Regions from separate parts of the Kineosporia sp. NBRC 101677 genome, predicted to be linked through region 2. Evidence: predicted binding sites of a transcription regulator. Region 2 holds the regulator's gene; the other holds the start of a gene.
The links. Region 2 encodes HspR, which represses chaperone genes until heat shock. Its sites were predicted from a motif close to ANTTGAGNCNGNCNGNCTCAANT; they were not measured.

Region 1 (15,178 bases), on a different contig from region 2:
GCCTCAAGGCCCAGTCACTGACCTGACCCCCTGGCTGGGCCGGTTCAGCCTTCGAACCGGCCCAGCCAGCGAGTCAGCAGCTCCTCGAGCGTGCGCCTCTCCAGCGGACTGAAATGCTGCAATAGTCGCTGCTCGTTGGCCATGTGCGCGGTGTACGCCCGGTCGATCAGCTCGCGCCCCTGCGGGGTCAGCGCCACCACCCGGCCCCGCCCGTCCACCTCGCTGACCCGCCGCGAGACCAGCCCCGCCTCGACCAGCCGGTCCAGCCGCTTCGTCATCGCCCCGGTGGTGACCATGGTGTTCTGGGCCAGCTCGCCCGGCGCCCGCTCGAACGGCTCTCCCACCCGGCGCAGGGCAGCCAGGACGTCGAACTCCCCCTCGGTCAGACCGAACTGCCGGTACACCTGCACCAGTTCCTGGGTGAGCGCGTTGGCCAGGCGGTGCAGGCGGCCGATCACCGCGACCGGGCTGGAATCCAGATCCGGTCGTTCCCGGGACCATTCGGCCATCACCCGGGCCACATGATCAGGCGTGCTCATCGGCCGACTATATAGCTTCCCGGGAAGCTATATTAGCTTCCATGGAAGCTAACGTCCGCTGGGTGGCGCTCACCGCCGTCGCCCCCATCGTCTTCGGCTCGACGTACTACGTCACCAGCCACACCCTCCCTGCGGACCATCCGTTCTACGGCGGGGCCCTGCGCGCCCTGCCGGCCGGTCTGCTCCTGCTGCTGATCACCCGACAGCTACCCAAGGGCTCCTGGTGGTGGCGATCGCTGGTGCTCGGGGCACTGAACTTTGGGGCGTTCTTCACCCTCATCTACATCACCGCCCAGCTTCTGCCCACCAGCGTCGCCTCGACCACCATGGCCACCTCTTCGGTGATGCTCATGCTGTTGGCCTGGCCCCTGCTGGCCGAGCGGCCGCAGGTGTTGGCGGTGGCGGGCGCCGTGGTCGGGATCGCCGGGGTAGCCGTGATGCTGCTGGGTAACTACGGCGGGGAGGGCATCGACTACCGCGGTGTTCTGGCCTCCCTGGCCGCCATGATCCTCTCCAGCCTGGGCGCGATCCTGACCAAGCGCTGGAGCCCGAAGATCAACATCCTGGCGCTGACCTCCTGGCAGCTGATCGCCGGCGGCCTGATCATCCTGCCGGTGGCGATCGCGGTGGAGGGCGCTCCCCCGGCGATGACGGCCGAGCGTCTGGCCGGGTACGGCTACGTCACCTTCGTGGCCACCGCCCTCGGGTTCACCCTCTGGTTCAACGGCCTCAAACGCCTGGACGCCGCCACCGTGGGCCTGATCGGGTTGCTCAACCCGGTGTCCGGGGTGGTGCTCGGGGTGCTCCTGGCCTCCGAGCCGTTCGGGGTGCGGCAGATCGTCGGGGTCACCCTGGTCGTCCTGGGCATCCTGCTCGGCCAGCCGATCGCCCGGCGCCTGCTCACCGGACGGCGCACTGCACCCGCGGGCACCCCCTCCGAGCCCACCTCGGTGGAGACCGGGGCACCCGCGAAAAGGCAGTGATCGCAGGCGGCCTGGGCCCGCGCCGGAGAACCACCGAAGACCTGAGGACGATCGGCGCCTCTGAGTCCTTCGGGTCGCCGTTCGATCTTGGTTGACTTACTCTCGGACGATATGAGCGTCTTGCGTCGTGTGCGGCCGGCCAGCCGGAGCAGGTCTCTCCGGCTCGGTTCGGCCGGCCTGACCGCCCTGCTCCTGCTGTCCGCGTGCGCCTACGCCGAAGACGGCTCGGTGGGCACCGGTCCCGACTCCGGCGGCAGCTCCCAGTCCGGCGCCGACGAGCTGAAGACCGACATCGACACCTCGATCCGGACCTCGGAGAGCTACTGGGAGTCGTTCTTCGAGTCCCAGGGCGGTCAGTTCACCCCGGTCCAGGGGGTGATCCCCTACGACGAGGAGGGCGACGGCGACTGCGGCGGCGAGCCCTTCGTGCTCAACAACGCCTTCTTCTGCCCGGTGGGCAACTTCATCGCCTACGACCAGAACTTCATCGCCGGTCAGTACCAGGCCATCGGCGACGCCTTCGTGTACTACCTGATCGGCCACGAGTACGCGCACGCCGTGCAGGACCTGCTGGGCATCCAGCACCGCCTGACCATCCAGCACGAACTGCAGGCCGACTGCATGGCCGGTGCCTATCTGGGCGACTCGGTCCGGGCCGACGTGCTGGCCGTGGAGGAAGGCGACATCGACGAGTTACTCACCTCCCTGGCCACGGTCGGCGACCAGCCGGGCATCCCGTGGTTCGCTGAGGGCGCGCACGGCACCGGGCAGCAGCGCACCCAGGCCTTCGCCCAGGGCTACGAGGGCACTCAGGGCAACGGCAGTGCTCTGGCCAGCTGCCTCTCATCCTAGGATCCATTCTTCCAATAGCTGGATCCAATGGCTAGGGTTCGCTCATGGCGACCGACGGCCCCGATGCGCGCGCAGACCGACTCGAGCACATCGTCCCCGATTACTCGGACCCGCCGTACGGGGCGCGCTACGGCAAGCAACTGAAGGCTTTCCATCGCACCGGTTCTCTGCTGATCCTGGGCGGCATGACCCCGGAAGACCGTGACGGCACCGTGCTGAATCCGGGACGATTGGGCGAGAACCTCACCGTAGAGCAGGGTTACGTGGCTGCCCGTAAGGCAGCCGCCAACTGTCTGGGCATGATCCGCCTGGCCGTCGGCTCGCTCGACCACGTGCTGGCCCCGGTGCAGATGCTCGGTTTCGTGGCCGCCACACCGGATTTCGACCGCCACCACGAAGTGGGCGAAGGCGTGTCCGACGTACTCGCCGAAGTCTTCGGGGAGGCCGGGGCGGTGACCCGGGCGAACATGGGCGTCACCAGCCTGGCCCGAGGCAACTGTTACGAAGTGCTGCTGACCGTGGAGCTACACCCGAACACCCCCTGACCCACAACAAAGGACGCCCGACCTCGGTGGCGAGGTCGGGCATCCTTTGTCTGTTCGAGGGTTTCGGTCAGCCCTCGGTGATCTCGATGGTGCGGGGTGCGGTCTCGCCGGTCTTCGGGATGGAGACCTGCAGCACACCGTCGGCCAGGGAGGCACCGATCCGGTCGGCCGCCACGCCCTTCGGCAGCAGGGTGCGGTACTGGAACCGCCCGGCCCGACGGGCGTGCCGCTGCTCACCGTCTTCGGACTGCGCGTATTCGCCACCGACAGTGAGGGTGTCACCCTCGACGCTGATCTCGATCTCGTTCCGGCGGAAACCGGGCACCTCGAGGCTGAGCACGTAGCCACTGTCGGTCTCGCTCACGTCGGCCAGCGGGCGCCACGGACGCCGGCTCTCGGCCTGCTCGCGGCCCGCGGGACCGAACACGGACTGGACCAGACTGTCGAACTGCCGCTGCATGTCGCCGAACTCACGGAACGGATCCCACCGCACGACCGCGTCGCCCGAACGCACAGGAAGAGCCATTTCGACTCACGCTCCTTCGAAGCATCTCGTTCTCGCGACCCCTCTTCCGGGCCGCACGAAGAAGGTAACGCCGATCGGGCGCCGATGCATTCCGAAGTTGAGCCCTTATCGCTCAACTTTTCGCCCACTCGGCTGCTCACTGACGTTTGACCAGGTCAAGGGCTTGTTTTGGATTTTGGACGCTGGACCTGGCCCGGGTGCGGAGGGGCAAGATCGACGGGCGAGGGCTGGGCGAGCGGGCTACGGATAGGGCGTGACGATCAACTCAGCCCCCCAGCCGACCGGCCCGGACGAGGCCCACCGGGTGCCGGAAGGGGTCAGCGACGCGACGGTGGAGGCGCTGGGCAAGCTCTCCGAGGCGCTCGAGACGCTCGAGCAGGCCCGAGGGCACCTGTACGCGTTCCACCAGATCACCGGACGCTCGGATCTTCAGTTCGGGGAGGCGGTGGAGGCGCTGCGCACCGCCGGGCACCCCGAGCTGGCCGACCGGATCGAGAAGGAGCTGGTGGGGCACAACGTGATCGCCGGCCGATGGACGTTCCAGGTGGTCGAGGACTACGACGACGGCTACTGGTCGCTGGCCCGTGAGCTGGAACGCACGGCGCGTGAGGAGCTGGTGGGTGGGCGTCGGCACCTGTTCGAGGCCCGGATGAAGGAGGACCGGCGTACCCACGGGCGCGCCGGGCACGAGGCGCGGCCCTGAGGGAGGCTCAGGCCTTGTTCATGTCTTCGTGCCCGTCGCGACGGCGGCCGGTGATGCGGGCGTACTCGACGGACTGCTCGGACGACTGGTCCAACCGGAGGGTGAGCCCGGCCGGGCCGATGTGCAGCACCTCGCCCCAGGTGGTTCCGAGGCGCGCCTCGTCTCCGGGTACGAAGTCGGACGGGCCCCAGGCGGAGGCCGACCCCAGCGCGCTGAGCCGTTCCAGAGCCTGCCGCCCGGCTCGGATGTTCCCCGCGAGAACGCGCATCTCCTCTTCGATTTCGAAGCGCTGCGACCGGTCGGCCAGATCAGGCAGGGTCCGGCGCAGCCGCCGCAGCTGGTCCCGTTCAACGGCCAGACGCTCCCTGATCACCGCCGCACGATCGGGCGGGGCCGACGGGCGGGCGAATTCGGTTGCGGAGGAGACCTGCTCGAAGGCGGCGTGACGGCCCTGCCGGACGATGCGAACCATGTCCATGGGTGCGGTGACCGGGCTCGAACTTGGCGTCATCAGATTGCTCTCGATCAAGGGTTGCGGTGGAACGGATCTCACACGCACCGGGAGGGATCCGGCCGAGGCGCTGGCCTGCACGCCGGACGAAGGAGGCGACCGGGTTGCCGAAACAATGAAGCAGCGGACGAATTCCGGGCAGTGGTGCTCATGATCGCCTGGAAGTTGAGGCTTTGATCATCCTCTTCCATCAGTACCGCCCGACGCAAGTCTTTGCCGAATACCGTCTGACCTGGGCTGATTCTGTGATCGGGCACCTGCGATCCAGTGACGGGAATCCGTGACCGAACGAGATTCAGCGATTGCCGGGCGTATTCGACCGCAGTGACCGCTGAATGCCTGTGGGTAGCGGATGTTCGACGCTGGAACTACCGGGAGATCGGAGAGGCAGACATCAGCTGTCCCGCCGGCCGGGGAGCCCTCGCGCGAGCACGGGGCGCGCCACCTACTGTCAGCCTCGGAGAGGGCCTCCACCCCCGCAACCCGAAAACAAGGGTTTCGATATAACGACTTGATCTCGGCCGGGCGGCGGGCCACCGCGGACCACTGCGGAACGCCGGGCGGCGCTGGTTCGTCGTCACTTCATACCCGCACCTACCACGCGTATCGGCGGCCCCGCGCGAGCGGAATGCCGATTCCGTGTCAGGATGGCAGGTGGCCCAGGCCCGGCGGGACACCGAAGTCAGGACCGGACCATCCGAATCCCAGTCGCCAAGGTGAGAGAACTTTGATCAATTCTGCGGTCGTGAGCACCGGACACGCGATACCGGACGGCGTGATCACCTCGGCGGAGATCGAAGCCCTGGTCACCGAGCGCAGCCCCGGCTTCGCCATGCCGGCCGGCCTGGTCGAGCGGCTCACCGGGGTCGGCGCGCGACGTCACGCGGTGCCCGGCACCACCTCTTCCGACCTGGCCGCGCAGGCCGGGCTGGCCGCGCTGCGCAACGCCGACGTCGACCCGCTGTCGGTCGACTTCCTGATCTACTCCTCGGCCTCGCACGACGTGTCCGAGCCCGCCACCTCCGCGATCGTGCAGCACAAGATGGGCGCGCGGAACGCGACCTTCGCCGACATCAAGAACGCCTGCAACAGCTTCCTCAACGGCCTGGACTTCGCCGCCGCGGCGATCGAGACCGGTCGCGCGCGGCGGGTCCTGGTGGTGGCCGGCGAGGTGCTCTCCCCCACCATCAACTTCTCGATCGAGAGCTCCAACGACCTGCGCAAGAAGCTGGCCGCGCTCACCCTGGGCGACGCCGGGGGTGCGGTGCTGCTGGAGGCCACCGAGGAGGAGAACACCGGTCTGCTGCCCGGGCGCTTCGTCTCCGACGGCTCGAAGTGGGAGCTGTCCACCGTGCTGGCCGGCGGCAACCTGATGCCGCACGACAACTCGCGCTACTTCTTCGAGTGCGACAGCGCGGGCCTGCAGTCGCTGGCCATCGAGCACATCCCGCCGCTGATCGAGAAGTCGATCGACGAGCTGGGCTGGAAGCTCGACGAGGTGAAGCGGATCTTCCCGCACCAGGTCTCCAAGGGCGTCACCCAGGCGTTGTGCTCGGCCATCGGCTACTCCCCCGACCAGGTGGAGTTCACCCTCGACCGGTTCGGCAACAACGCCGCGGCCAGCATCCCGCTGGGCCTCAGCCTGGCCTCCGAGCAGGGGCTGATCAGCAAGGGCGACAAGGTCCTGCTGGTCTGCGGCGCGGCCGGGTTCACCGCCGGGGTCCTGCCGGTGATCTGGTGAGCCTGGAAGTGAGCCCGGAAGTGAGCAGCCCGGCGCACGGGGTCGACCCGCGCTGGGTGCGCAAGGTGCGGGTGGCCGAGGCCACCGGCGCGGTGCACACCTGGCACGTGCTCGACAACCAGGACGTGCTCGAGGCCGAGCCGGTCGGGACGCTGCTGTGCGTGCACGGCAACCCCACCTCGTCGTACCTGTGGCGCCACGTCATCGCCGCCCTGTCCACCGGCCCGCGTCCATGGCGGGTGATCGCGATGGACCAGCTGAACATGGGCTGGTCCGAGCGCACCGGCGTGCGGCGCCGGCTGGGCCTGCGGCTGGACGACCTCGACCGGCTCACCCGGGCGCTGGAGCTGAAGGGCCCGGTGGTCACCCTCGGGCACGACTGGGGTGGCTGCATCTCCCTGGGCTGGGCCACCCGCAACACCGCCCAGCTGGCCGGGGTCGCGGTGCTCAACACCGCCGTGCACCAGCCGCCCGGCTCCGCCCTGCCGTTCCTGATCGGTGCCGCCCGGCTGCCCGGCGTGCGCCGCCTGGTCACCGCCACCTGCCCGATCTTCCTGCAGGGCACCCTGGCCATCGCGCACCCGTTGCTGCGCCGCCCGGTGCGGGCCGGCTACCTCGACCCGTACCGCACGGCCGAGCGGCGCACCGGCATCGACCACTTCGTGGAAGACATCCCGGTCTCGCCCAGCCACCCCAGCTGGGACGCGCTGCAGAGCATCGTGCAGGGCCTGCCCCGGCTCGCCGACGTGCCCGCGCTGATGCTGTGGGGCCCGCGCGACCCGGTGTTCACCGACCTCTACCTGCGCGACCTGCGCGAGCGCCTGCCGCACGCCCAGGTGCACCGGTTCGAGAAGGCCGGCCACCTGGTCGCCGAAGACGCCGACGTGGCCGGCGCCCTTCGGCGGTGGCTCGAGGACGCGGTGGTGCCCACCCTGGGCGCCTCCGGCCCCCCGACCGCCGTAGGTGCGCAAACATCGTCCATTGTTCGTTCTGAGAGTTCTGAGAGTTCTGAGAGTTCCGAGAACCGCCGCCCCCTGTGGGCGCCGCTGACCGAGCGGGCCGAAGACCTGACTGCCGCCCTGGTGGAGGCGACCGGCAACGGCACCGCGCAGACCGCCAGTTGGCGCACCCACAGCTGGCTGCAGCTGTCCAACGACGTCACGCGGGTGGCCTCCGGCCTGCTCGCCTCCGGCGTCGCCCCCGGCGACCGTGTGGCCCTGCTCGTGCCCCCCGGCGCCGACCTCACGGTGGCGCTCTACGCCTGCGCCCGCATCGGCGCCGTCGCGGTCATCGCCGACGCCGGGCTGGGTCTGCCGGGCCTGCACCGGGCCATCCGCGGGGCTGCGATCAAGCACGTGATCGCCATCGACCGGGGCCTGCTCGCCGCCCGCGCCCTGCGCTGGCCGGGCCGGCGCATCTCGGTCGGCCTGCGGGCCGGCTCGCCCCGGGCCCGCGCCCTCGGCGTCAGCACCACGCTCGAGAGCCTGAAGAACTCGGCCGTCACCGAACTGCCGCCCGAACCGGCGCCGGACGACGAGGCCATGGTGATCTTCACCTCCGGCTCCACCGGCCCGGCCAAGGGCGTGGTCTACACCCACCGCCGTCTCGAGGCCGTCCGCGACGCCCTGACCCGCGCCTACGACCTGGGGCCGGAAGACCGTTTCGTGGCCGCCTTCGCCCCCTTTGCGCTGTTCGGCCCCGCCCTCGGGGTGCCCTCGGTGGTGCCCGACATGGACGTGACCGCGCCGCGCACACTCAGCGCCACCGCGCTGGCCCAGGCGGTCCGCGCGATCGACGCCACCATGGTCTTCGCCTCGCCCGCGGCCCTGGCCAACGTCCTGCACACCTCGGTCGAGCTGGGCGCCGCCGAGCGCAGCGGGCTCGACCAGGTGCGGCTGCTGCTCTCGGCCGGGGCCCCGGTCCCGGCCGCGCTCCTCACCTCGCTGCAGGCCCTGCTGCCCGCGGCCGCCCTGCACACCCCCTACGGCATGACCGAGGCGCTGCTGGTCACCGACGTCGACCTGACCGAGCTGGTGGCCGCCGGCCCGGGCAACGGTGTGCTGGTCGGCCGGCCCCTGCCCGGGGTCGAGGTCACGCTCAGCCCGCTGCAGGCCGACGGCACCGCCGCCATCGCCGAGACCACCGACAAGCCCGAGGTCACCGGCGAGATCCTGGTGCGGGCCGGGCATGTGAAGAACCACTACGACCAGCTCTGGTACACGCAGCGCACCACGTTCACCGAAGACGGCTGGCACCGTACCGGCGACGTGGGGCACTTCGACGCCGAAGGCCGGCTCTGGGTCGAGGGCCGGCTGGTGCACGTGCTCGGCACGGCCGGCGGTTTCGTCACCCCGGTCGGCGTGGAGCAGCGCATCGAGACGGTGGCCCAGGTCAGGCGGGCGGCCCTGGTCGGGGTCGGCCCGGCCGGCGCGCAACAGCTCGTCGCCGTGCTCGAGGGCGAGGCCCCCGCCGGGGTGGCCCCGCTCGAGCTGGCCGCCGCCGTGCGCGCCGTGGCCGGCGTCGAACTCGCTGCGGTGCTGGTCACCGACGGCCTGAAGACCGACATCCGGCACAACTCCAAGATCGATCGCACCGAGGTGGCCCGCTGGGCGGAAGGCCGTCTGGCGGGTTCCCGATGAGGGTTCTGGTCACCGGCGCCAGCGGTCTGCTCGGTGGTGGGGTGGCCCGGAAGCTGGCCGACCGCGGTGACGAGGTCACTGTGTTCCAGCGCCGCCCATCGTCTTTGGCCGGTGTGCGGGAGGTGACCGGCGACATCACCGATGCCACCAGCGTCCTCAAAGCAGTAGAAGGAATGGACGCGGTGGTGCACCTGGCCGCCAAGGTCAACGTCACCGGCCCCTGGGCCGAGTACGCGGCGGTCAACATCGATGGGGTCCAGAATCTTTTGGACGCCATTGAGCACGCGGGTACTCCGCGTCTGGTTCACGTGTCGTCGCCTTCGGTGGCCCACCACGGCCACGCCCTGGTCGGTGCGGGCGCGGGCCCGGCCGACCCGGAACGCGCCCGCGGCAACTACTCTCGCAGCAAGGCTGCCGGCGAACAGCTCGCCCTTGCTGCGAATGGTCCCGACCTCGCCGTCGTCGCCATCCGCCCGCACCTGGTCTGGGGGCCGGGCGACACGCAGTTGGTGGGCCGCATCGTGCAGCGCGCCCAGGCCGGCCGCCTGCCCCTGATCGGTTCCGGGGCAGCGCTGATCGACACCACGTACATCGACAATGCGGTAGACGCGACGGTTGCCGCCCTCGACCGCATCAATCATGCGCGGGGGCAGGCCCTGGTGGTCACCAATGGCGAACCCCGGCCGGTGGCCGATCTTTTCGCCCGTCTATGTACGGCCGCCGGAGCCGAACCGCCCAGCCTGCACATCCCCTTCGGCGTGGCCTGGCTGGCCGGTGCTGCAGTGGAAGGCGTTTGGGCCGCCGGCAAGCGCCGCGACGATCCTCCCCTCACTCGCTTCCTGGCTGAACAGTTGGCCACCGCACACTGGTTCGATCAGAAGCACACGCGTTCGGTGCTCGACTGGACGCCTGCGGTGGGGCTGGAAGAAGGGTTCGAGCGGCTGGGCCAGTACTACGCCAGCCACTGATCAGGGGGTGCCGCCCGCCACCCTTCCTCGGCCTTCCCGCTTGGCCACGTACAACTGACGGTCCGCCTCGGCCGTGAGGTGCGACAGGTCGGCAGCCGGACCCCGGTGCAGGCCGAGACTGATCGAGATGCTCAGTCCGGGTGCCACTTCCGACCAGGGATGCTCGCGGACCGACTTCACGATGGCCTCGGCCCGGGCCGCCCCGATCCCCCGGACGTCCGGGCACATCACCACCACGAACTCGTCCCCGCCCAGCCGGGCCGCCAGGTCGTCCGAGCGCACGTGCGAGGTCAGGATCGAGCCGATCCGGCGCAGCACCTGGTCTCCCACGTCGTGACCGAAGGTGTCGTTGACCTGCTTGAAGTGGTCGACATCGACCATCATGATGACCAGCTCGGTCTCGGTGGACCGACGGCGCCGGGAGCTCCCGGGCGGGCCGAGGGTGCGGCGGATCCGCTCCAGGTAGGCGGTGTAGGCACGCCGGTTGCCCAGACCGGTCAGCTCATCGATCAGCACCTGGTCGCGCAGGAACTCGTGCTCCGCCCGGCGCCTCTCGGCATCGATCGCCGCGCGCATCGACGTGAGCCGGCTGAGCCGGGAGTTCCAGCGCAGGGCAACCAGTTCCGAGGCGTAGGTGAGTGCAGCCGGTGGGGTTCCCGGATCGCGGACGGCCAGGTTGAGGGCCAGCAACCTCACGTGCATGGGGACGTTCGGGGTGACCGGACCGGCACAGGGCCCGGCGAGGCGGGCGGCCCGGGCCGCGTCGCCGGCCTGGTGGGCCCGGATCGCGTCGGCCACGGCCAGCATGGCCAGGTTCGGATCGTCGGCCTGTCCTTGGGCCTGCTGGGCGATCATCCGGCGGTCGGCCGGTGAGGGGCGCCCGGCCAGGGCGGCGAAGATGTCGGCGAAGGCGTGGACCATCGCCACCCAGCTCGGGGCCCAGCCGTCGTCCAGCGGGGTCAGGACGTCGGGCAGGTGGCGGACGGCATTGTGCGCGGCGGCCTTCCACTTACCCACCTCGGCCAGCGCGCAGGCCTCGTCCACGGCCATGTCGATCTTGTTCGCGTGCACCACCCGCTTCTGCCGGTGCAGCACGTCGTCCCAGAGCGGATCGTGGGCCTGCCTGAACAGGGGCTCCAGCAGGGCCAGTTGCTCGTGGGCCAGCGGCCACAGGCCCAGGGCGTGGAAGCCCCCGGCGACCTCCAGCCGGGCGGCCACCCGGTGCACCACGAGACTGTGAGCGCTGTCGAGCAGGATGACCGCGCGCACCAGAGGCTCGGCTCCGACGCGCGCCTCCAGCGGGTTCGCGCCGACCGTCGCGTCGCGCATCGCGGTAGTGGCCAGACCGAGCGCCACCAGAGCCGGATCGCCCAGTTCCTGCACGGTCTGCACCATGGCCCGGACGTGTTCGGAGTCGTCGCGGCCGGCATCACGCTCGAGCAGCGAACGGGCGAAGTGCATCAGCAGGACCACCTCGCCCCAGCCCTGCTCCCGGGCCTGGGCGTCGAGCGCGGCCAGTTCCTCGGACACGTCGTGGTCCTGCGCGGCCTCGATCAGCTCGTAGGCGGCACAAACGGCCCTGGCCTGCTCCTGGGCCGGCATTCTCTCCCATCGGCAGGCAGCGCGCCGGGGTCAAGTCCTGCGCCTAGAAGATCCACCTCAGAACCAGGAACAGGAGGAAGGCGTAGCCACCGGTCAGCCTGCGCGCGCCCGGCCTCGGGGTGGGCAGGAAGGGCGCCGGGCGAGCCAGCAGGAGGAACAGCGGCGCCCCCAGTGGAGTGGTCCACAGCCAGAACCAGGCCCAGCGGGTGGCCCGCAGGGGCTGCGGACCACCGATCAGGCGGGCCAGCACGCCCACTGACAACAGAACGTATGCGGCGGAGAGCCACTCGGGTAGATGATCCCAGCCGAAGATGCTGCCGTAGCTGTTCAGGTCGGGGGCGGTCGTGATGGAAAGGTCGGGATTCTGCTGGCGCAGGTACGGTTCGGCACCCTCGGCGTCGATCCGCGGCGCGCCTCGGTTGACGCTTCGGTCATCGCCGGAAACCACCTCGACATAGCGGCGGATCAGCCCGTCCCGCCAGTGGATGCCCTGGGTGAAGGTGCCGCCCTCCATCCACTCGCCGCTGACCGCCACCTCGCTCACCCGGCCGCTCGCGATGTCCCGTTCCAGGTTGCTCAGCCGCCCCTGCCGCTCGCCCAGGGTCGGCAGAAGGACGAAAGCGGCCAGGAACGCGCCCAGCACCCCCCACCGGACCCACTGGGCGGCCACGTTCATCCGTGACCGGCCAGGGGTTGCGGCGGGAGGGGGGAAGATCTGAGCGCTCATCATCCGAACATACGAGATACGCAGCGGGTGGAGTGCGCTCAGCCCTCGAAGGGGGCCATGACGTCGAGCACCCAGATCACCCCGAACTGGTCCGCGACCATGCCGTAGAGCTTGGCCCAGCCGGAGGGCTCCAGCGGCTCCCGGACCGTACCGCCGACCACGAGCTTGTCCCAGTAGCCCCGGATCTCGTCCTCGTCCTGCCCCCGCACCGACACGAACACGGCCTCGACACCCGGGTCGTGGGCGCGGTCGCCGGGCACGTCGAAGGCCATCACGTGGAAGCCGGCCTCGGACTGAACCTCTCCCCAGATCACCTGATCGGCCTCTTCAGGTCGCTGCACCCGGTGCGCGTCGGCGTAAGTGGCCACGGCGAGACGGCCCCCGAAGACGGACTGGTAGAACTCCAGCGCCGCCCGGGCCTGGCCCCGGAAGTTCAGGTGGACGGTGGTGGTGACGCTCATGATCTGCCTCCTTGAGCGGGTGTTTCCCGCTTCGACACGAGGACCATCGCAGGGGTAGCGGCCAGGTTGTGGCCTCTACTCCCGGGCGGATCCGGAACGCATCTCGTGGGCTCGGGCAGGTCCACCGTCGGGCACTTGGCCCCGCGCCCAGCACGCCGGCCGGACGCGGTGCGGAGGGCCTACGCTCCCGGGTCTCAGCCCTCCAGAAACATGAGCACGGCTCGCACTCTCCGGTGCCCGCTCTCCGAAGCCGCCAGGCCGAGCTTGGCGAAGATGTTGCCGATGTGCTTGTGCACGGCGTTGTCGGTGATGAAAAGGCGCTCGGCAAGGGCCTGGTTGTCCAGCCCTTCGGCCATCAGGGCCAGCACCTCCCGCTCACGAGGGCTCAGCGTGGTGATCGGCCCGGGCCGACGGTTGGCCAGCAACTGGGCCACCACCTCCGGATCCATCACCGTGCCGCCACCCGCCACCCGTAGCAGGGCCTCGGTGAACTCGCTGACTCGGCTGATCCGGTCTTTCAGCAGATATCCCATGCCACCCCCGGCGGTGAGCAGTTCGCCCGCGTACTGCTGCTCGACGTACTGCGACAGAACGAGAATCGGCAACGTGGGACGCCGCCGTCTGACCTCCAGGGCGGCCCGGATCCCCTCGTCCCGGAAGCCCGGCGGCAGACGCACGTCCACGATGGTGACGTCGGGTTCGTGCTCCTCGACCGCGGACAGGAACGCGGTCGCGTCGCCGACCAGGGCCGCCACCTCGAAACCGGCCTCGGCCAGGAGCAGTTCGAGCCCGTTGGCCAGCAGGACGTTGTCTTCGGCGATCACCACCCGCATGGCAACTCCACCTGGATCACTGTAGGCCCACCGGCCGGACTGTCGATCTGAAAACTGCCGTCCAGAGCACGCACTCGATCCCGCATCCCGTTCAGGCCGCTCCCTCTTCGGGCATCGGCCGCACCAGCACCGTCGTCGGTCACCGTCAGCCGCAACCCCGACGACGGGTGAAGACGAACCTCGACCCCGGCCGCCTGAGCACCGCTGTGCCGGGCCACGTTGGTCAGCGACTCGGCCACCACGAAGTAGACGACGGACTCGACAGCCGCAGGAAGCCTGCCGACCTCGTCCATCTCCAGCCGGGTGGGCACCGCGCACCCGGCCGTTAACGTCTTCAGCGCACCGGGCAGACCTCGGTCGGCCAAGATCGGCGGATACACGCTGCGCAACACCGCCCGCAACGACTCCATCGCGGTGCGCGCCTCCTGGTGCGCCTGCCCGATCAGTTCGCCGACGCGCTCGTGTTCGCCCCGGGCCTGAGCCTTCTCGGCCACTCCGAGCCGCACCGCGATGGCGACCAGATGGGCCTGCGTGCCGTCGTGCAGGTCGCGCTCGATGCGCCGTAGCTCGCCCGCGTGAGCATCCAGGACATCGGCCCGGGTCTCGGCGAGCACCGCGACCCGCTCGGCCAACTGCCCGGCCCGCAGGTCGGCCTCGGACGGCGCGAGCACGACCAGGCACCAGCGGGCGTAGGCCCGGGCCAACGGACCGGCCGTGGCCAGGGTGAGGGAAAGCAGAAGAAGGACCTGCAGCGGAGCGAGCGTCAGGGCAACGAGCCAACTCCGGACCGGGACCTCGACGAACAGCCGCGCGGGATCGGCCGGGCTCAGCAGCCACCAGATCGAAGCAGCCATGACGGCCTGCACGACATTGCCGACGACCAGCAGCCCCACGATGCCCAGGACCGTACCCACCACCGCCTGCACCAGCGCCCAGGCCGCCACCCGCCACCGCCCGGCCGCCCCCTCCCGCCCTACCTGCCCCGCCTGCCCTAGCCGCCCGGCTTGGTCTACCTGTCCCAACTGCCGCCCAGGCTCGGCCTCCATGCCCCGGGCGACTGCCCGGTCTTCTTCCTGGTCCCGTCCCGCCTTTTGCCCTGCCCCACTCGGCTGCCCGACGCCCTGACCGAGCCCCGACCGACTTACCAGCTGAGCCTGCGGCACCTCGTGCACCGGCCCTGCGCGTCCTTCACCTGCCACCGGATCAGCCAACCGCAGCAACCCTCGGGCTCTCTCCTGCTGCAAGGCAGCCCATCTCACCGACACCCCTGGGCGCCACAGCAGCGGCAGCATCAGGAACGCTGCCACCCCTTGGGCCAGGCCGGCCTCGATGTACCCGACGCCGCGCACCGCGTCGATCGCCCGCTCACGCATCCCATCCCCCAGCACGCGCAACAGTCTGCCGACCTCGCCGGGCCACTGGCACTACAGCCAGCTGTAGTCGATGACCTACAGCCCGGGGCACTGCGCTGCTCGGATCGCGAAAACTACTGTCGTGGCATGAATTCACGACGTCATCGCCGCCGCTCGACCGCTGCACTGCTCCTCG
Region 2 (15,178 bases):
CGGAGGCGATCGCGGCGCGGCGGACGATGTCCAGCCCGAGCCCCGACGAACCGGCGTTGCTGTGCCCGCGGGCCACCACGTCGGCACCGGGCAGGCCGGGGCCGCCGTCCTGCACGGCCAGCACGATCTCGTGCGCCGCGTTGGTGTTGACCGTGACCTCCAGCGGCACACCCTCTTCGGTGTGCGCGAACACGTTGTCGATCAGCACGTCGACCACGTCGGTGAGCTCCACCGAGTCGATCCGGGCCCAGGTGGGCCGGCTCGGCAGCCAGGTGCGCAGCGACCGGCCCTGCTCGTCGGCCAGCGCCGACCAGAACGCCACCCGCTCGCCGACCAGCGCGGCCACGTCGGTGCGCGAGGTGACGTTGGCCTTGACCGGGCGCCGGGCGTCCTGCACCACCGCGTTCACCGTGCGCTCGAGGGTGGCCACGTGCTCCTCGATGCGCTGGGCCAGCTCCGGGTCGGAGATGCTCTCCACGTCCAGGCGCAGCGCGGTGACCGGGGTCCGCAGCCGGTGCGACAGGTCGGCCACCGACTCGCGTTCCGAGATCAGCAGCTGCTCGATCCGGGCCGAGAGCCGGTTCAGCGCCCCGGCCATGGCCACCACCTCGGGCGGGCCGTGCTCGGGACTGCGGATGTCCAGGCGCCCGTCGCGGATCGAGTCGGCCGCGGCGGCCAGGTCCTTGATCGGGTCGCTGAGTCTTCGGGCCAGGGTGTCGGCCGCGCCGACCGAAAGGGCCAGCAGCAGGGTGCCCAGGGCGCCGAGGATCCAGCTGGCCCGGCCCACCCCGCGGTGCAGCTCGTCGCCGCTGACCTCGGTACGCACCACGTAGGTGCCCTCGGTGGTGCGCACCGGCGCGTAGACCACCGCCCGGCCGTCGTCGCGGCTGGTGAAGGCCAGCCCCTTCAGGGCCTTGCCGAGGTTCGCGGCGTCGTCGGCCTTGGCCCCGAGCACGTCACCGTCGGGCAGGTAGACCGACACCGTGCCCAGCGGGTCGTCGGTGTTCTCCAGCTCGGCCGCGGCCCCGGCGGCGCCGGAGTTGGCGGCGATCTGCGCGAGGTTGGTGGCGTCGGCGGTGACCGTGGCGAGCGTGCGTTCCTCGGCCAGCGAGCGCAGCAGCAGGGTCAGCGGGATCAGGAAGGCCAGGACCACCGCGGAGGTGGTGGCCGCGACCAGCAGGGTGAGCCGCCAGCGCATCTCTAGTCGGTTCCGGGGGCGACCAGGCGGATGCCCACGCCCCGGGTGCTGTGCAGGTAACGCGGTTCCGCGGCCGACTCGCCGAGCTTGCGGCGCAGCCAGGACAGGTGCACGTCGATCGTGCGGTCGCCGCCGCCGTAGGGCTGCTGCCACACCTCGGCCAGCAGCTCGCGCTTGCTGACCACCTCACCGGCCCGCTGGGCCAGGGCCAGCAGCAGGTCGAACTCCTTGCGGGACAGCTCCAGCGGCTCGCCGTCCAGGGTGGCGACCCGGGTACGGGCGTCCAGCGCCAGACCGCCCACGGTGAGCGGGCCCTCGGTCTTCTGCGGACCGCCGCGGCGCAGCACCGCGCGGATCCGGGCGTCGAGGTGGTCGGCCCCGAACGGCTTGGTGACGAAGTCGTCGGCCCCGGCGTCCAGCGCCTTCACCGCGTCCTGGTCCTCGTCCCGGGCGGTCACCACGATCACCGGCACCTCGCTGACCGCGCGCAGCATCGTCAGCACCTGGATGCCGTCGACGTCGGGCAGACCGAGGTCGAGCAGGACCACGTCCGGCCGATCGTCGATCACCGACTGCAGGCCGGGCAGGCCGCCCGGTTGCCATTGCACTGCGTGACCGCGATCGGTCAGAGCTCTGGAGAGGGCCGCGCGGATCCCCGCGTCGTCCTCGATGATCAGAATGACCGCCACGTGCGCGACGGTACCGGCTGAAACCTGGTTGGGGACATTCTGAATGTCCGGATCTACACCCGCCCGGCTCAACGCTAGGGTTCCCGAGGAGGTGATTTGGGTGAAACGCCGGATCGTCGGCGCCATGCTCGGCTGGCTCGCAGCGGTGGCCGTGGTTGCCGCAATCGCCACGATCGCGATCGGCGCGGCCGGCCGTCAGGTCACGTCGCAGTCGCTCAGCCCTTCGTCACCCCTCGCAGTCTCGGCGTCTGTCCAGTCCACCCCTGTCACTGTCGGTGGCTCCGGCGGGCAGGTCCTGGGGGCCGGTGGTGACGAGCCGGAGCAGCCGTCGTCCCAGGGGGCCGAGGGCGCGGCCGAGCGGCCCACGAGCCTGGCCATGCGTGCTGCCGGGGGTCGTGTGCACGCCGATTGCGCGGGCTCCCGGGTAGCGGGCTACGCCCTGCCGTTCGACGGCTGGCAGGCCCGCATCTCCGCCACCGGGCAACGCCGGCTCGAGGTCGTCTTCTCTCTCCGCGAAGAGCGTGCGGTGCTGGTCACGGCCGTTTGTGAGCAGGGTTCGCCGGCCTTCGGGCAGACCCCGCTCGACCCGCGGAACCCGGTGCAGGCGGCTCCGCGCCCGCAGGCGGGCACCCCTACCACAGGGCCTGACCCGGATGTGACGGATGTCTCGTCCAGTTCGCCGGTGCCGAGCGCGCCCTCTGCCCCTACAGACACCCGAACGCCGGTCCCTTCGGGCAGCGCCGAACTCCCCGCCCCGACCGAAGAGCCCACCGGGACGACACCTTCCGGGGCTCCGGTCACGCCGCCCGTGGCCCCGCCCACATCGGCCTCCACCCCTCCCGCCCACTCGTCCACGCCCACGGTCACCCGTTCGTCGGTCGGAGCGTCCGAGCACTCTCGGGAGACCGTCGAGGTGAGCGAGCCGGACGGCTCCGCCGAAGAGGTGACGAGCGCGCCGGTGGAGACCACAGACGTCCCCAAGAACTCTGACGTCCCGCCCGCATCCGGGTGCGCATCCACCGAACCGGCTTCATCGGGTGCAGCGTCGGTGCCGCCGAGCACGGCCGACTGCGTGACAGGGGGCGCGTCCGCCCCCTCGGCGGCCGACCGGGGCCTCACTCTGGGGATGTAAATCTCCCCGGCCGGGAACACCGCGCCCTTCTCGTCAGTTGAGCCAGGCAGACTCAAGTTAGGTCAGTCCCGAGTTGACTACCTCGGGTCGCTGCACCAACCTGAGTGAGGGCCACTCAGCTCTTATCGAAGGGAACCAAGATCATGGCAAGAGCGGTCGGAATCGACCTCGGAACCACCAACTCGGTCGTGTCCGTGCTCGAGGGTGGCGAGCCCACTGTCATCGCCAACGCCGAAGGTGGCCGCACCACGCCGTCCGTCGTGGCGTTCGCCAAGTCCGGCGAGCCGCTGGTCGGTGAGGTCGCCAAGCGCCAGGCCGTCACGAACGTCGAGCGGACCATTCGCTCCGTCAAGCGGCACGTCGGCACGGACTGGAACATCGCGATCGACGACAAGAAGTACACGTCGCAGGAGATCTCCGCGCGGGTGCTGCAGAAGCTGAAGCGGGACGCGGAGGAGTACCTCGGCGAGACCGTCACCGACGCGGTGATCACGGTGCCCGCGTACTTCAACGACTCGCAGCGTCAGGCCACCAAGGAGGCCGGCGAGATCGCCGGCCTGAACGTGCGCCGGATCATCAACGAGCCCACCGCCGCGGCCCTGGCCTACGGTCTGGAGAAGGGCAAGGCTGACGAGCGCATCCTGGTCTTCGACCTCGGTGGCGGCACGTTCGACGTCTCCCTGCTCGAGGTCGACGTGGAGGAGGGCGGCAGCACCGCCATCCAGGTCGTCTCGACCGCCGGTGACAACCACCTCGGTGGTGACGACTGGGACCAGCGCGTCATGGACCACCTGGTCAACACCGTGAAGAGCTCGACCGGTGTCGACCTGTCGAAGGACAAGATCGCGATGCAGCGGCTGCGCGAGGCGGCCGAGCAGGCGAAGAAGGAACTCTCCAGCGCGACGTCCACGACGATCTCGCTGCAGTACCTCTCGATGACCGAGAACGGCCCGGTCCACCTGGACGAGAAGCTCACCCGGGCACAGTTCCAGCAGATGACGGCCGACCTGCTCGAGCGCACCAAGGCGCCGTTCCAGTCGGTGATCAAGGAGGCCGGCATCTCGGTCTCGGAGATCGACCACATCGTGCTCGTCGGCGGTTCCACCCGGATGCCGGCGGTCAGCGACCTGGTGCGTGAGCTGACCGGGGGCAAGGAGCCGAACAAGGGCGTCAACCCGGACGAGGTCGTCGCCATCGGCGCCGCCCTGCAGGCCGGCGTCATCCTCGGTGACCGCAAGGACGTCCTGCTGCTCGACGTCACCCCGCTGAGCCTGGGCATCGAGACCAAGGGCGGCGTGATGACCAAGCTCATCCACCGCAACACCGCGATCCCGACCAAGGCGTCCGAGGTGTTCACCACCGCCGACGACAACCAGCCGCAGGTGCTCATCCAGGTCTTCCAGGGCGAGCGCGAGCTGGCCCGGGACAACAAGCCGCTGGGCAACTTCGAGCTGACCGGCATCGCCCCCGCCCCGCGCGGGGTGCCGCAGATCGAGGTCACCTTCGACATCGACGCCGACGGCATCGTGAACGTGTCCGCCAAGGACCGGGGCACGGGCAAGGAGCAGGCGATGCGGATCACCGGTGGCTCGGCCCTGAGCAAGGACGAGATCGACCGGATGGTCAAGGAGGCCGAGCAGCACGCCGAGGAGGACCGTCAGCGCCGCGACGAGGCCGAGGTCCGCAACGGTGCCGAGCAGCTGGTCTACTCCACCGAGAAGTTCCTGCGCGACAGCGACGACAAGCTGCCCGAGGACGGCAAGGCCGAGGTGAACACCGCGATCGCCGAGCTGAAGACGGCGCTCGAGGGCACCGACGTCAACGAGATCAAGGCCAAGCAGGAGAACCTGTCCGCGGCCAGCCAGAAGCTCGGCGCGGCGCTCTACGCGGCGCAGTCCGAGGGCGGCGAGTCCGGTGCCCCGGGCGCCGGCGCGGGTGCGGGTGCGGCCGGTTCCGCCACCAAGGACGACGACGACGTGGTGGACGCCGAGATCGTCGACGAGGACAAGTGATGGGCGAGCAGACTGTCGATCCGTCGGAAGGTCAGGGTCCCTCGGGTCCGGTCATCCGCGACCGACGTCGGCTCGACCCGGAAACCGGCGAGGTGCGCCAGAACTCGTCCGCATCGTCCGCCGAGGGTGAGCCGGAGGAGTCCGGCTCCCCCTCCCCGGCCGGGAAGAACGCCGCGAAGAACGGTGGCAAGCACGCCGCCGGGGCACCGGCCGACACCGAACCGGAAACGGGCGAGTCCGGCGAGTCCGAGAAGGCCGAGAAGGCTGACCAGGCCAGCAAGGCCGACCAGGCCGAGAAGGCTGACCAGGCCGAGGGTGAAGACTCCGGCGAGAACGGGGAAGACGTGACGGCCGAGGAGGTTTCGCTGGACGGCATCCTGGCCGACCTCGACACCGCCCGGTCCTCCGCCGCCGAGCGGCTCGGCGACCTGCAGCGTCTGCAGGCCGAGTTCGTGAACTACCGGCGCCGGGTGGACCGGGACCGGGACGTGGCCAAGGAGACGGCGATCGCCGGGGTGCTGGAGGCGCTGCTTCCGGTCCTCGACGACGTCCACCTGGCCCGTCAGCACGGTGACCTGGAGTCCGGGCCGTTCGCGGCGATCGCCGAGAAGCTCGAGGCGGTCCTGGAGCGGTTCGGCCTGGTGCGCTACGGCGAGGCCGGTGAGGCCTTCGACCCGGAGGTGCACGAGGCGCTCATGCGCACCGAGGCGGAACTGGCCGAGGGCACCACGACGACCACCGTCGTCCAGGTGCTCCAGCCCGGTTATCGCAGCGGTGACCGGGTGCTGCGGGCAGCCCGGGTCGCCGTCGCCGACCCCAACTGACACCTCGACGACCGGCCCGCCGGGCGCTGATCCAGCGTCCGGCGGGCCGGTCGGGCAGGCGGCGCTAGGAGAGAGACATGGCGGGCCAGGACTGGTTCGAAAAGGACTTCTATTCCGTCCTCGGTGTGCCGCAGAACGCCACCCCTGCGGACATCAAGAAGGCGTACCGCAAGGTCGCCCGCACCCATCACCCGGACGCCAACCCCGGTGACAACGCGGCGGAGAAGCGGTTCAAAGAGGTCGGCGAGGCGTACGCCGTGCTGTCCGACCCGGAGCAGCGCCAGCAGTACGACGCGATCCGGGCGATGTCCCGCGGAGGCGCGCGGTTCACGGCCGGCGGCGGTGGGCCGGCTGCGGGCGGCAGTGGCGGCGCGGGCTTCGAAGACCTGCTGGGCAACCTGTTCGGCGGTGCGGGCGGCATGCCCGGCGCCGGCGCGGGGCAGCAGCGGGTCCGGTACAACACCGGCGGCTACGGCGGCGGCACCGAGTCGCCCATCTTCGAGGACATGCTCAGCGGTCTCTTCCCGCCCGGAAGTTCCGGTGGCAACGGGCAGTACCGTCCCCCGCGCGGCCCGATGCGCGGTGGTGACCTCAATGCCACCGCCACGCTGACGTTCCGGCAGGCGATGGAGGGGGCCCAGCTCAACCTCCGGGTCGATGACCCGCAGGCCGGGCTGCGCAACATCACCGCGCGGATCCCGGCCGGGGTCCGCAACGGTCAGAAGGTGCGGCTGCGCGGCAAGGGCAAGGCCTCGGACATGGGGGGCGAGCCGGGGGACCTGTGGGTCACCGTCTCGGTGGCCCCGCACCCGATCTTCACCCTGGACGGCCCGGACGTCCGGCTCACCGTCCCGGTCACCTTCCCCGAGGCCGTCTTCGGCACCGAGATCGAGGTGCCCACCCCGGACGGCGCCCGGGTCAAGCTGAAGGTGCCGGCGGGCACGCCCTCGGGGCGCACCCTGCGGGCCCGCGGCCGGGGTGTGAAGACCGCCAAGCGCACCGGCGACCTGCTGGTCACCCTGCAGGTGGCGGTGCCGCAGCGGGTCGACGGCAAGGCGCGCGAGGCGTTGCGCACCTTCGCCGAGGCCACCGGGAACGAGAACCCGCGGGCCGATCTGTTCGCTCATCTGGACGAGAACCGTTAAGCGGTAGCACACGGAGGGCCCGGCGATGACAGACCAGGGCAAGGCCGCGGACGTGCAGTTCAACGTCGATCCGGACGCGCCCATCTTCGTCATCTCGGTGGCTGCCCAGCTGGCCGGGATGCACCCGCAGACCCTGCGCCAGTACGACCGGCTCGGCCTGGTGACGCCGGGCCGGTCGGCCGGCCGGGGGCGGCGCTACTCCGCCCGCGACGTCGCGTCCCTGCGCGAGGTGCAACGGCTTTCGCAGGAAGAGGGCGTGAACCTGGCCGGGATCAAGCGGATCCTCGAGCTGGAGTACGAGAACCGGGCCCTGCAGGGGCGCCTCGACGCACTGCTCGAGGAGCTGCGGCTCACCCAGGCCAAGTTGCGCAGCAGCGGGCGGGTGTTCGCGGCCGAGCCCGGGGGCGACATCGTGGCGGTGCCACCCGGCCGGCGGCCGCGGCGGCCTGTCACCTCTACGGCGCTGGTCGTCTGGCGACCGGGAAGGTAAGACTGGTGAGCATGGCGAACGACGAACAGCTGGATGCCCTGATCGAGGAACTGGAGGATCAGGAGCGACGGCTGCGGCTGCCCGGCTTCGACAACGACGACGCCTGGCAGATCGGGATCATCCTGGTCGAGCTCGCCGCCTCCCGGCGCGCCCCGGTCACGGTCGACCTGCGCCGCAACGGCCAGCAGCTGTTCCACTACGCCCTGCCCGGCACCAGCGCCGACAACGACGCCTGGATCCGCCGCAAGGCCGCCGTGGTGGATCGCTTCGGGTTGTCCTCGCTGCTGGTCGGGCGCCAGTCGCTGGCGGCGGGCGAGACGTTCGAGGAACGGTTCCGGCTCGACCCGGCCGAGTACGCGGCCCACGGGGGCTCGTTCCCGGTGCACGTGCACGGTGTGGGCGTGGTCGGCACGGTCACCGTGTCCGGGCTGCCCGAGGTGGAGGACCACATGATGGTGGTGGCCGGACTGGAGCAGTACCTCGAGGACCTGAGCAAGAACTAGAAACCGGATTGAAGGACGAGGGGAGCCACCTCCGCGAGGTGGCTCCCCTCGTCCTCTGTTCGGGTTCTTTTGAGATGGGCCGAATGGACGACTTGCGGCTGGGGGTTCAGGTGCGGGCGCCGATCCGGGCGCAGAGCACGATCGCCGGCCCGGTGGCCAGCAGCAGCAGACCGGCGCCGAGCCAGCCCGACCCGTTCAGCCCTCCGTGCGCGGCGATCCCCAGGGCCAGCAGCCCGGTCGGGAGCACCGCGGTGCGCATGCTGTCGAGCTGACTCAGCTCGGCTCGGCGGAACTCCCGCGCCGCCGTCAAAGATCCTGCGCCACAGGCGAAGACCACCACCAGCACGGCCAGCAGGGTGAAGCCCGGCCCGCCGGCCCGGCCGGTGGCGTAGTCGGCCGTACCGAACGCCACTGCGACCAGCAGGGTCTGCGGCACCAGGAACGCCACGACGGTGGTGGCCAGGCCGACCGCCGTGCCGAGCAGGATGCGCGCCGCCGTGGCCTCGGCCGCGTCCTCGTCCTCGGGGAACGACCACCAGCGCCGGGACAGGGGTGTCCGGGCGCTGCGAGGGGTGGCGCGCAGGTAACGACCGATGACCGATTCTCCGGTATTGCCCGTTTAACGACACAATTCTCTGTTACCTTACTTCAACCCAAGGTCACTGAGGTGGGCCCGGCCGGGCCCAGCAGGGGGCCCAACCTGGTGGTTCTCGCGCTGGAGGGCAGGGATGAATCCGCGACAGCGGCGCGGTGTGCTGCTCATGGGGGTCGCCGTACTCGGTGCGATCGCGGTGTTCGTGATGATCGCCGGCTACGTCACCGACATCGGCCGCCGGGTCGGGCCGATGACCACGAGCTACCGCTTCACCGAGGACGTGGAGAAGAACCAGCCGATCACCGGTGACCAGGTCGAGGAGGTCGAGCTGCCCTCGAAGTGGTTGCCCGAGGCGGCGATCCAGTCGTTCGACACCTCCCGCGGCCTGGTCGCCACCGCCGACATCCCGCAGGGGGCGATGCTGCAGGAGGGGATGGCCGCCGCGCCGCCGGAGCTCAAGCCCGGCCAGAGCGAGATCGCCATCCTGATCGACGCCGAGACCGGGGTGGCCGGGAAGATCCAGAAGGGCGACCTGGTCGACATCTACGGCACTTTCAGTGTGCGCAGCACCGATGCCCAGGGCGCCAGCGAGGACCAGGACCAGGCCCGGGTGATCGTCAGCAATGCCCAGGTGCTGGCCATCGGTGCGCTGCAGCGGGTCGACTCACCCGATGCCGAGGCCGGTGACTTCGAGCAGAACGAGGTGGTGCCGGTGACGTTCGCGCTCGATCGCGAGGACAGCCTGAAGGTCACCTACGCCGAGAGTTTCGCCACCAAGGTGCGGCTGGCGCTGGTCGCGCCGGGCACCCGCTCGCGCCCGCCGGGCAATGCCGACGTGCTCGACGGGGACAAGCTGCTCAAGCCGGTGAAAGCCGGGGGGAACGGGCCGTGAACCGCCGGTTGCTGCTCGGTAGCGCGGACGAGGTCACCGTGCAACGGGTTTCGTCGGTGGCCGAGGAACTGGGCGACGAGCTGGTCCACGTCTGCTCCACCTCGCACGAGGTGTCCGACGCGGTGGCCGGTTTCCGCCCCGACGTACTCATCGTCTCCGAAACACTGGGTCCGGTGCCGGTTCTCGACCTGATCCGGCAGACCGCCCGGCAGGATCCGTTCGTCGGCATCCTGCTGCTGTCCTCCACCTCCGACCCGGAACTGTTCCGGGTGGCGATGGAGGCCGGGGCCCGCAGTATCGCCCCGCTCGGGTTCACCATCGACGACCTCGGGCAGCGGATCGAGAGTGCCGCCTCCTGGGCCGGGATCGTGCGCAGCCACATCGCCGGTGACAACGCCCGGATGCTGGGCAGTGGGCACGTGGTGGCGCTGGCCGGCAGCAAGGGCGGGGTCGGCACCAGCACGCTCGCTCTGCACACGGCCCTGGAGGCCGCCGCCGCGGGGCGCCGCACCTGCCTGGTCGATCTGGACCTGCAGAGCGGAGACCTGGCTACCCTGCTGAACATCAGCCACCGGCGCGACATCACCGACCTGATCGGGCTGGTCGGCGAGATCTCCGGGCAGACCCTCGACGACGTGCTGTTCCGGCACTCCTCCGGCCTGAGTGTGCTGCTGGCCCCGCGTGAGGGCGAGCGCGGCGAGGAGATCACCGAGGCGGTCGGCCGGGCGGTGATCGGGGCCCTGAAGTCCCGGTTCGACGTGGTCGTGATGGACGTGGGCAGCGTGCTCACCCCGGCCGGGGCCTGTGCGGTGGAGATCGCCGACCGGGCCGTGCTGGTGGCCACGCCCGATGTTCTCAGCATGCGCGGGTGCCGGCGCACCGCCCAGTTGTGGGAGAGGCTGCGCCTGCGTCCGGAGAAGGACGTCACGGTTCTGCTGAACCGGATCTCGCGCGGCGTGGAGGTGCAGCCCGACCTGGCCGCCCGCCTGGCCCGGCTGCCGATCAGCGAGTTCGGCGTGCCCGCCTCGTTCCGGTCGTTCGAGGCGGCCGCCAACACGGGTGAACCGCAGCGGCTGGTCGACCGGGACACGCGCCGCGCCCTGGTGCGGGTGGCGGAGTCGCTCGGGGTCCGGCAGCCGGCCGAGGCAGGCGGCAGTGGCCGCCGGGCCGCCCGGCGGCGCGACGCGGGCCAGGCAGCGGTCGAGTTCATGGGCCTGCTGCCGGTTCTCGGCATTCTCCTGGCCTGCCTGGTGCAGGGCGTGCTGATCGGCTACAGCCACGTGCTGGCCGGGCATGCGGCGAGTGCGGCGGCGCGGGTGTCGGTCTCGCCCGAGCAGGGCTTCGGCGACATCGACGCACGGGCCCGGGAAGAGCTGCCGGGCGCCTGGCAGGAGGGGGCGCAGGTCACGCTGGGCGGTGGGGCCGGCGGCGATCCGCGCTGGGGCGATCCCGACGCCGAGGTCACGGTGGAGGTGGTCACGCCCGCCTTCATCCCCGGCGTGGCCGCCCTTTTCGGTGATGCGCTGAATGCCACCGCCACGGCGCAGATGCGTTTCGAGGGGCGGTTGCCTTGAGAGGCGATCGGGGGCAGGCGTCGATCGAGCTGCTCGGCTCGGTGCCCTACCTGGCGCTCGGTCTGTTCGCCGCGCTCCAGCTCACGGTGGCCGCCACCACGGTCCAGGCGGCCAGTTCGGCGGCCCGGGCGGCGGCCCGCACAGTGAGTCAGGGCGACGGTGACCCGCAGGCCTCGGCCCAGCGGTCGGTGCCGGACTGGCTGGAGGCGGGGATGAGTGTGACTCTCAATGGTGGGGAGAGCCCTTCGGTGACAGTCACTCTCCAGATGCCCATCATCGTCCCTGGTCTGGATTCCGGCCCCGAAGTGGCCCGCACGGCCTGGTTCGAGCGGGAGCAGGCGACGCCGCCATGGGGCTGAGAGATCTGCGCTCGGCCGGTGAACGCGGTGCCGGCCAGGACGCCGCCCGGCAGTTCGAGGCGCTGGTCGAGCGCTACCGCCGGGCGCTGCTGGAAGAGCTCAACCTGAACGAGCTCTCGTCGCTCGACCCGGCCCAGCGGCGCACCCGGCTGGAGCGGGTCCTGGCCCGGATCCTCAGCCGCGAGGGCCCGATGCTCTCCGGCACCGAGCGCACCCAGCTGATCCGCCGGGTGATCGACGACTCGCTCGGCCTGGGCGTCCTGGAACCGCTGCTGGCCGATCCGTCGGTCACCGAGATCATGGTGAACGGGCCGAAGGACGTGTACATCGAGCGGGCCGGCCGGCTGGAGCGCGCCCCCTTCGCCTTCGCCAGCGAGGAGCAGCTCTACCAGACCATCGACCGGATCGTCTCGACCGTGAACCGCCGGGTGGACGAGTCCAGCCCGATGGTGGACGCCCGGCTGGCCGGCGGGGAGCGGGTGAACGTGGTGATCCCGCCGCTCTCGCTGACCGGGCCCACCCTGACCATCCGCCGTTTCCCGGCACCGATCCCGATGCACCGGATGGCCGAGATCGGCGCCGTGGACACGGCCACCGCCCTGCTGCTGGCCTCGATGGTGCGGGCCCGGTTCAACGTGCTGATCTCCGGCGGCACCGGTACCGGCAAGACCACGATGCTGAACGCGCTCTCGGCGTTCATCCCGACCCACGAGCGGATCATCACCGTGGAGGACGCGGCCGAGCTGCGGCTGGAGCAGGAGCACGTGGTCAGCCTGGAGGCCCGGCCCTCGAACATCGAGGGCCGGGGCGAGGTGACGATCCGCGACCTGGTGCGCAACAGCCTGCGGATGCGCCCCGACCGGATCATCGTCGGGGAGGTCCGCGGCGGCGAGACCCTGGACATGCTGCAGGCGATGAACACCGGCCACGAGGGCTCGCTGGCCACGGTGCACGCCAACTCCACCCAGGACGCGGTGTCCCGGCTGGAGACGCTGGCCACGATGAGCGAGCTGGAACTGCCGTTCGCGGCGATCCGCGACCAGATCAACAACGCGATCGACGTGATCATCCAGCTCTCCCGGTTCGGCGACGGGTCCCGCCGGGTGGTGGAGGTGATCGCGGTGACCTCCAAGCGCCGCGAGGAGTACCGGCTGGAGCGGCTGATGCACTTCGAGGCCGAGCCGACCGGGGCGGACCGGGTGGTCGTCGGCCGTTTCGTGCCGCACCGGCTGCCCGCCGCGCTGGCCGACCGGCTGATCGTGCGCGGGGAGCTGATCCCGCCGCAGTTCCTGGAGTACCGGCGATGATCCTCTGGGCTGCTTCCGGTGTGCTGGCTCTCGCCGTGCTGGGTTACGCGCAGTGGGTGCTCGGCACCAACGAACGCGAGGCGCTGACCCAGCGCACCGCGCTGGAGACGGTGGAACGCTCGTCGAACCGCTGGATCAACCGGCTGGACGGGCGGCTGCGGCGGACCGCCCACGGCCGGTGGCTGCAGATGCGGCTGGACCGGGCCGGGGTGCGCTGGCGGATGGCCGACATCTGGCTGGCCCTGGCGGGCCTGGCGGTGGTCACCTACCTGCTCTCGGCCCAGCTGCTGAGCTGGTGGTTCGCCGTGCTGGCGGCGGCCGCCGCGGTGCGGCTGGCGCTGACCGTGCTCGACCGCCGGGAGGCCCGCCGGCGGGAGGACTTCGTGGGGCAGCTGCCCGAGGTGGCGCGGGTGCTGTCGAACGCCACCTCGGCCGGGCTGGCGCTGCGCTCGGCGATCCGGATGGCCGGGGAGGATCTGGAGGAACCGGCCGGTTCGGAGATGGCCCGGCTGGCCCGCGAACTCGACGTGGGCACCCCGCTCAGCGATGCGCTCGACCACCTCCAGCAGCGCATGCCCAGCCGCGAGCTCGCCCTGCTGACCCGCACCCTGATCATCCAGGCCCGGGCCGGGGGCGCAGTGGTGACCGCGCTACGGGGGATGTCGGAGACCCTGGAGGCCCGCAAGGACCTGCGCCGCGAGGTCCGGACCATGCTCTCCGGCGCGGTCTTCACCAGCTGGATCGTGCTCTTCCTGGGCGCCGGGTCGCTGCTGATGATGAACGTGATCGCCCCGGGCACGCTGAACGAGGTCACCTCCTCGCTGATCGGCCAGGTGGTGCTGGTGATCGCCCTGGTGATGTACGCGGCCGGATTCTGGATGATCCGCCGGACCACCCGGATCGACGTCTGATGAACCCCGACGCCCTCACCTTCGCGCTCACCGGGCTGCTGGTGTACCTGTTCGGCCTGTACGGCTGGCAGCTGCTCAAGGCCCCGCCCGAGGTGGCCCTGCCCGACACCGGATCGGTGCCGGTTCTCGGGCGCGGGCCGGTGGGCGCCCGGATCCCGCTGGTGGCCGGGATCTACCGGCTGCTGGGCCGGCGCACCGGCCCGGCGATCAGCGGCCTGCTCGGCCCCCGCTGGCGGCTGGAGGTGCGCAACCTGATCGCCGCGGCCGGGCAGCCCCGGGGGATGGACGTGGCCGGGTTCGCCGAGCTGCAGGGCGCCTACACGGTGCTCGCCCTGCTCGGCGGGTTCCTGCTGGTTCTGCGCGAGCTGCCGGTCCTGGCCGGGCCGGCCTCCCTGCTGCTCCTGGCCTACCCCTCGGTGTGGCTCTACAGCGAGGCCCAGCGGCGGCAGCGGCAGATCGAGCAGGAACTGCCCGACTTCCTGGACGTCCTGGCCATCACCGTCACCGCGGGCCTGGGCTTCCGGGCCGCGATGGAGCGGGTGGGCGAGACGCTGGAGGGGCCGCTGGCCGAGGAGGTGCGCCGCACCATGCGTCGCATGGAGATCGGGGTGCACCGTCGCGAGGCGTTCCTCGAACTGCGCGACCGCAACCCCCGCTCGACCACGATGGGCCTGTTCGTCACCGCGATGATCCAGGCCGAGGAGCTCGGTGCCCCGCTCGCCGACACGCTGAACCAGCTGGCCGGGGACATGCGCCGGGAGTTCGCCCAGATCGCCCGGCGCCGGGCCTCCCGGGCCGCGCCCCGGGTCAGCCTGATCATCACCATGGTGATCATGCCCGCCGTGGTCACCCTGCTCGTCCTGGCCCTGTTCCTGGGCTCCGACGTGGATCTCGGCTCGTTGTGATGCGCCGGCGGCCAGCGGTTCCGGAGCCGGACGCGGTCGGCCGGCTGGCCCAGTACGTGCTGATCCCGCGGATCGGGGCCCCGGGCCTGAGTGTGGTGGCGCTGCGGGCCGACCACGATCCGGCCGGCCCCCTGCTCGGGGTGCTGCTGGTGATGATGGCGCTGAACTACCTGGCCCTGCGTTACTGGACCCTGATCGAAGGCCGGCGTCATCCGCTGGTGCTGGTGCTCGACCAGTTCACCGCCCTGGTCGTGCTCGGGGTGACCGGTCTGGGCACGCCGATGGTGCTGTACCTGATCGCCGGCGGCGTGCTGGCCGGGCTCACCTACCGGGCCCGGCCGGTGCTGCTCGTCGGCCTGGGGGCCACGCTGGTCTACGGGGTGCTGCTGGTGTTCCGCACCGGATACGTGCCGGGTGGCAACGACTTCCACACCACGATCACCCTTCCGGCGCTGGTGCTGGCGGCCGGTCCGGCGGGGGTGGCACTGCGCCGGCTGCTCGACGAGCAGGAGCGCACGGCTACGCAGCTGTGGCGGTTGCGGCGGAGCGCGGCGGTGCGGGAAGAACGGCTGCGGGTGGCCCGCGAGCTGCACGACTCGCTCACCAAGAACCTGCACGGGGTCTGGCTTCTCAGCCGGACGT

Region 1: QSK18_RS13125 (Hsp20/alpha crystallin family protein) is a predicted target of HspR. The motif match lies at 3,541-3,563, and genes of this name have one in related genera.

The regions. Positions count from the first base shown of each region.
Region 1 is NZ_BSTA01000004.1:93,659-108,836, reverse strand. Features, by position in the region: gene QSK18_RS13150 (sulfatase family protein) at 1-26, shown strand, start outside; gene QSK18_RS13145 (MarR family winged helix-turn-helix transcriptional regulator) at 45-539, opposite strand; gene QSK18_RS13140 (DMT family transporter) at 581-1,522, shown strand; gene QSK18_RS13135 (neutral zinc metallopeptidase) at 1,634-2,374, shown strand; gene QSK18_RS13130 (RidA family protein) at 2,419-2,919, shown strand; gene QSK18_RS13125 (Hsp20/alpha crystallin family protein) at 2,987-3,445, opposite strand; gene QSK18_RS13120 (hypothetical protein) at 3,699-4,148, shown strand; gene QSK18_RS13115 (hypothetical protein) at 4,156-4,659, opposite strand; gene QSK18_RS13110 (3-oxoacyl-ACP synthase III family protein) at 5,405-6,400, shown strand; gene QSK18_RS13105 (alpha/beta fold hydrolase) at 6,397-9,039, shown strand; gene QSK18_RS13100 (NAD-dependent epimerase/dehydratase family protein) at 9,036-10,007, shown strand; gene QSK18_RS13095 (GGDEF domain-containing protein) at 10,008-11,609, opposite strand; gene QSK18_RS13090 (hypothetical protein) at 11,653-12,336, opposite strand; gene QSK18_RS13085 (VOC family protein) at 12,375-12,797, opposite strand; gene QSK18_RS13080 (response regulator) at 12,992-13,630, opposite strand; gene QSK18_RS13075 (sensor histidine kinase) at 13,618-15,018, opposite strand; gene QSK18_RS13070 (serine hydrolase domain-containing protein) at 15,130-15,178, shown strand, end outside.
Region 2 is NZ_BSTA01000001.1:972,591-987,768, reverse strand. Features, by position in the region: gene QSK18_RS04510 (HAMP domain-containing sensor histidine kinase) at 1-1,198, opposite strand, end outside; gene QSK18_RS04505 (response regulator transcription factor) at 1,201-1,887, opposite strand; gene QSK18_RS04500 (hypothetical protein) at 1,988-3,019, shown strand; gene dnaK (molecular chaperone DnaK) at 3,163-5,031, shown strand; gene grpE (nucleotide exchange factor GrpE) at 5,031-5,855, shown strand; gene QSK18_RS04485 (DnaJ C-terminal domain-containing protein) at 5,933-7,000, shown strand; gene QSK18_RS04480 (heat shock protein transcriptional repressor HspR) at 7,026-7,490, shown strand; gene QSK18_RS04475 (heme-degrading domain-containing protein) at 7,502-7,993, shown strand; gene QSK18_RS04470 (hypothetical protein) at 8,100-8,441, opposite strand; gene cpaB (Flp pilus assembly protein CpaB) at 8,722-9,480, shown strand; gene QSK18_RS04460 (CpaE/TadZ family protein) at 9,477-11,054, shown strand; gene QSK18_RS04455 (hypothetical protein) at 11,051-11,413, shown strand; gene QSK18_RS04450 (TadA family conjugal transfer-associated ATPase) at 11,404-12,720, shown strand; gene QSK18_RS04445 (type II secretion system F family protein) at 12,717-13,631, shown strand; gene QSK18_RS04440 (type II secretion system F family protein) at 13,631-14,536, shown strand; gene QSK18_RS04435 (sensor histidine kinase) at 14,536-15,178, shown strand, end outside.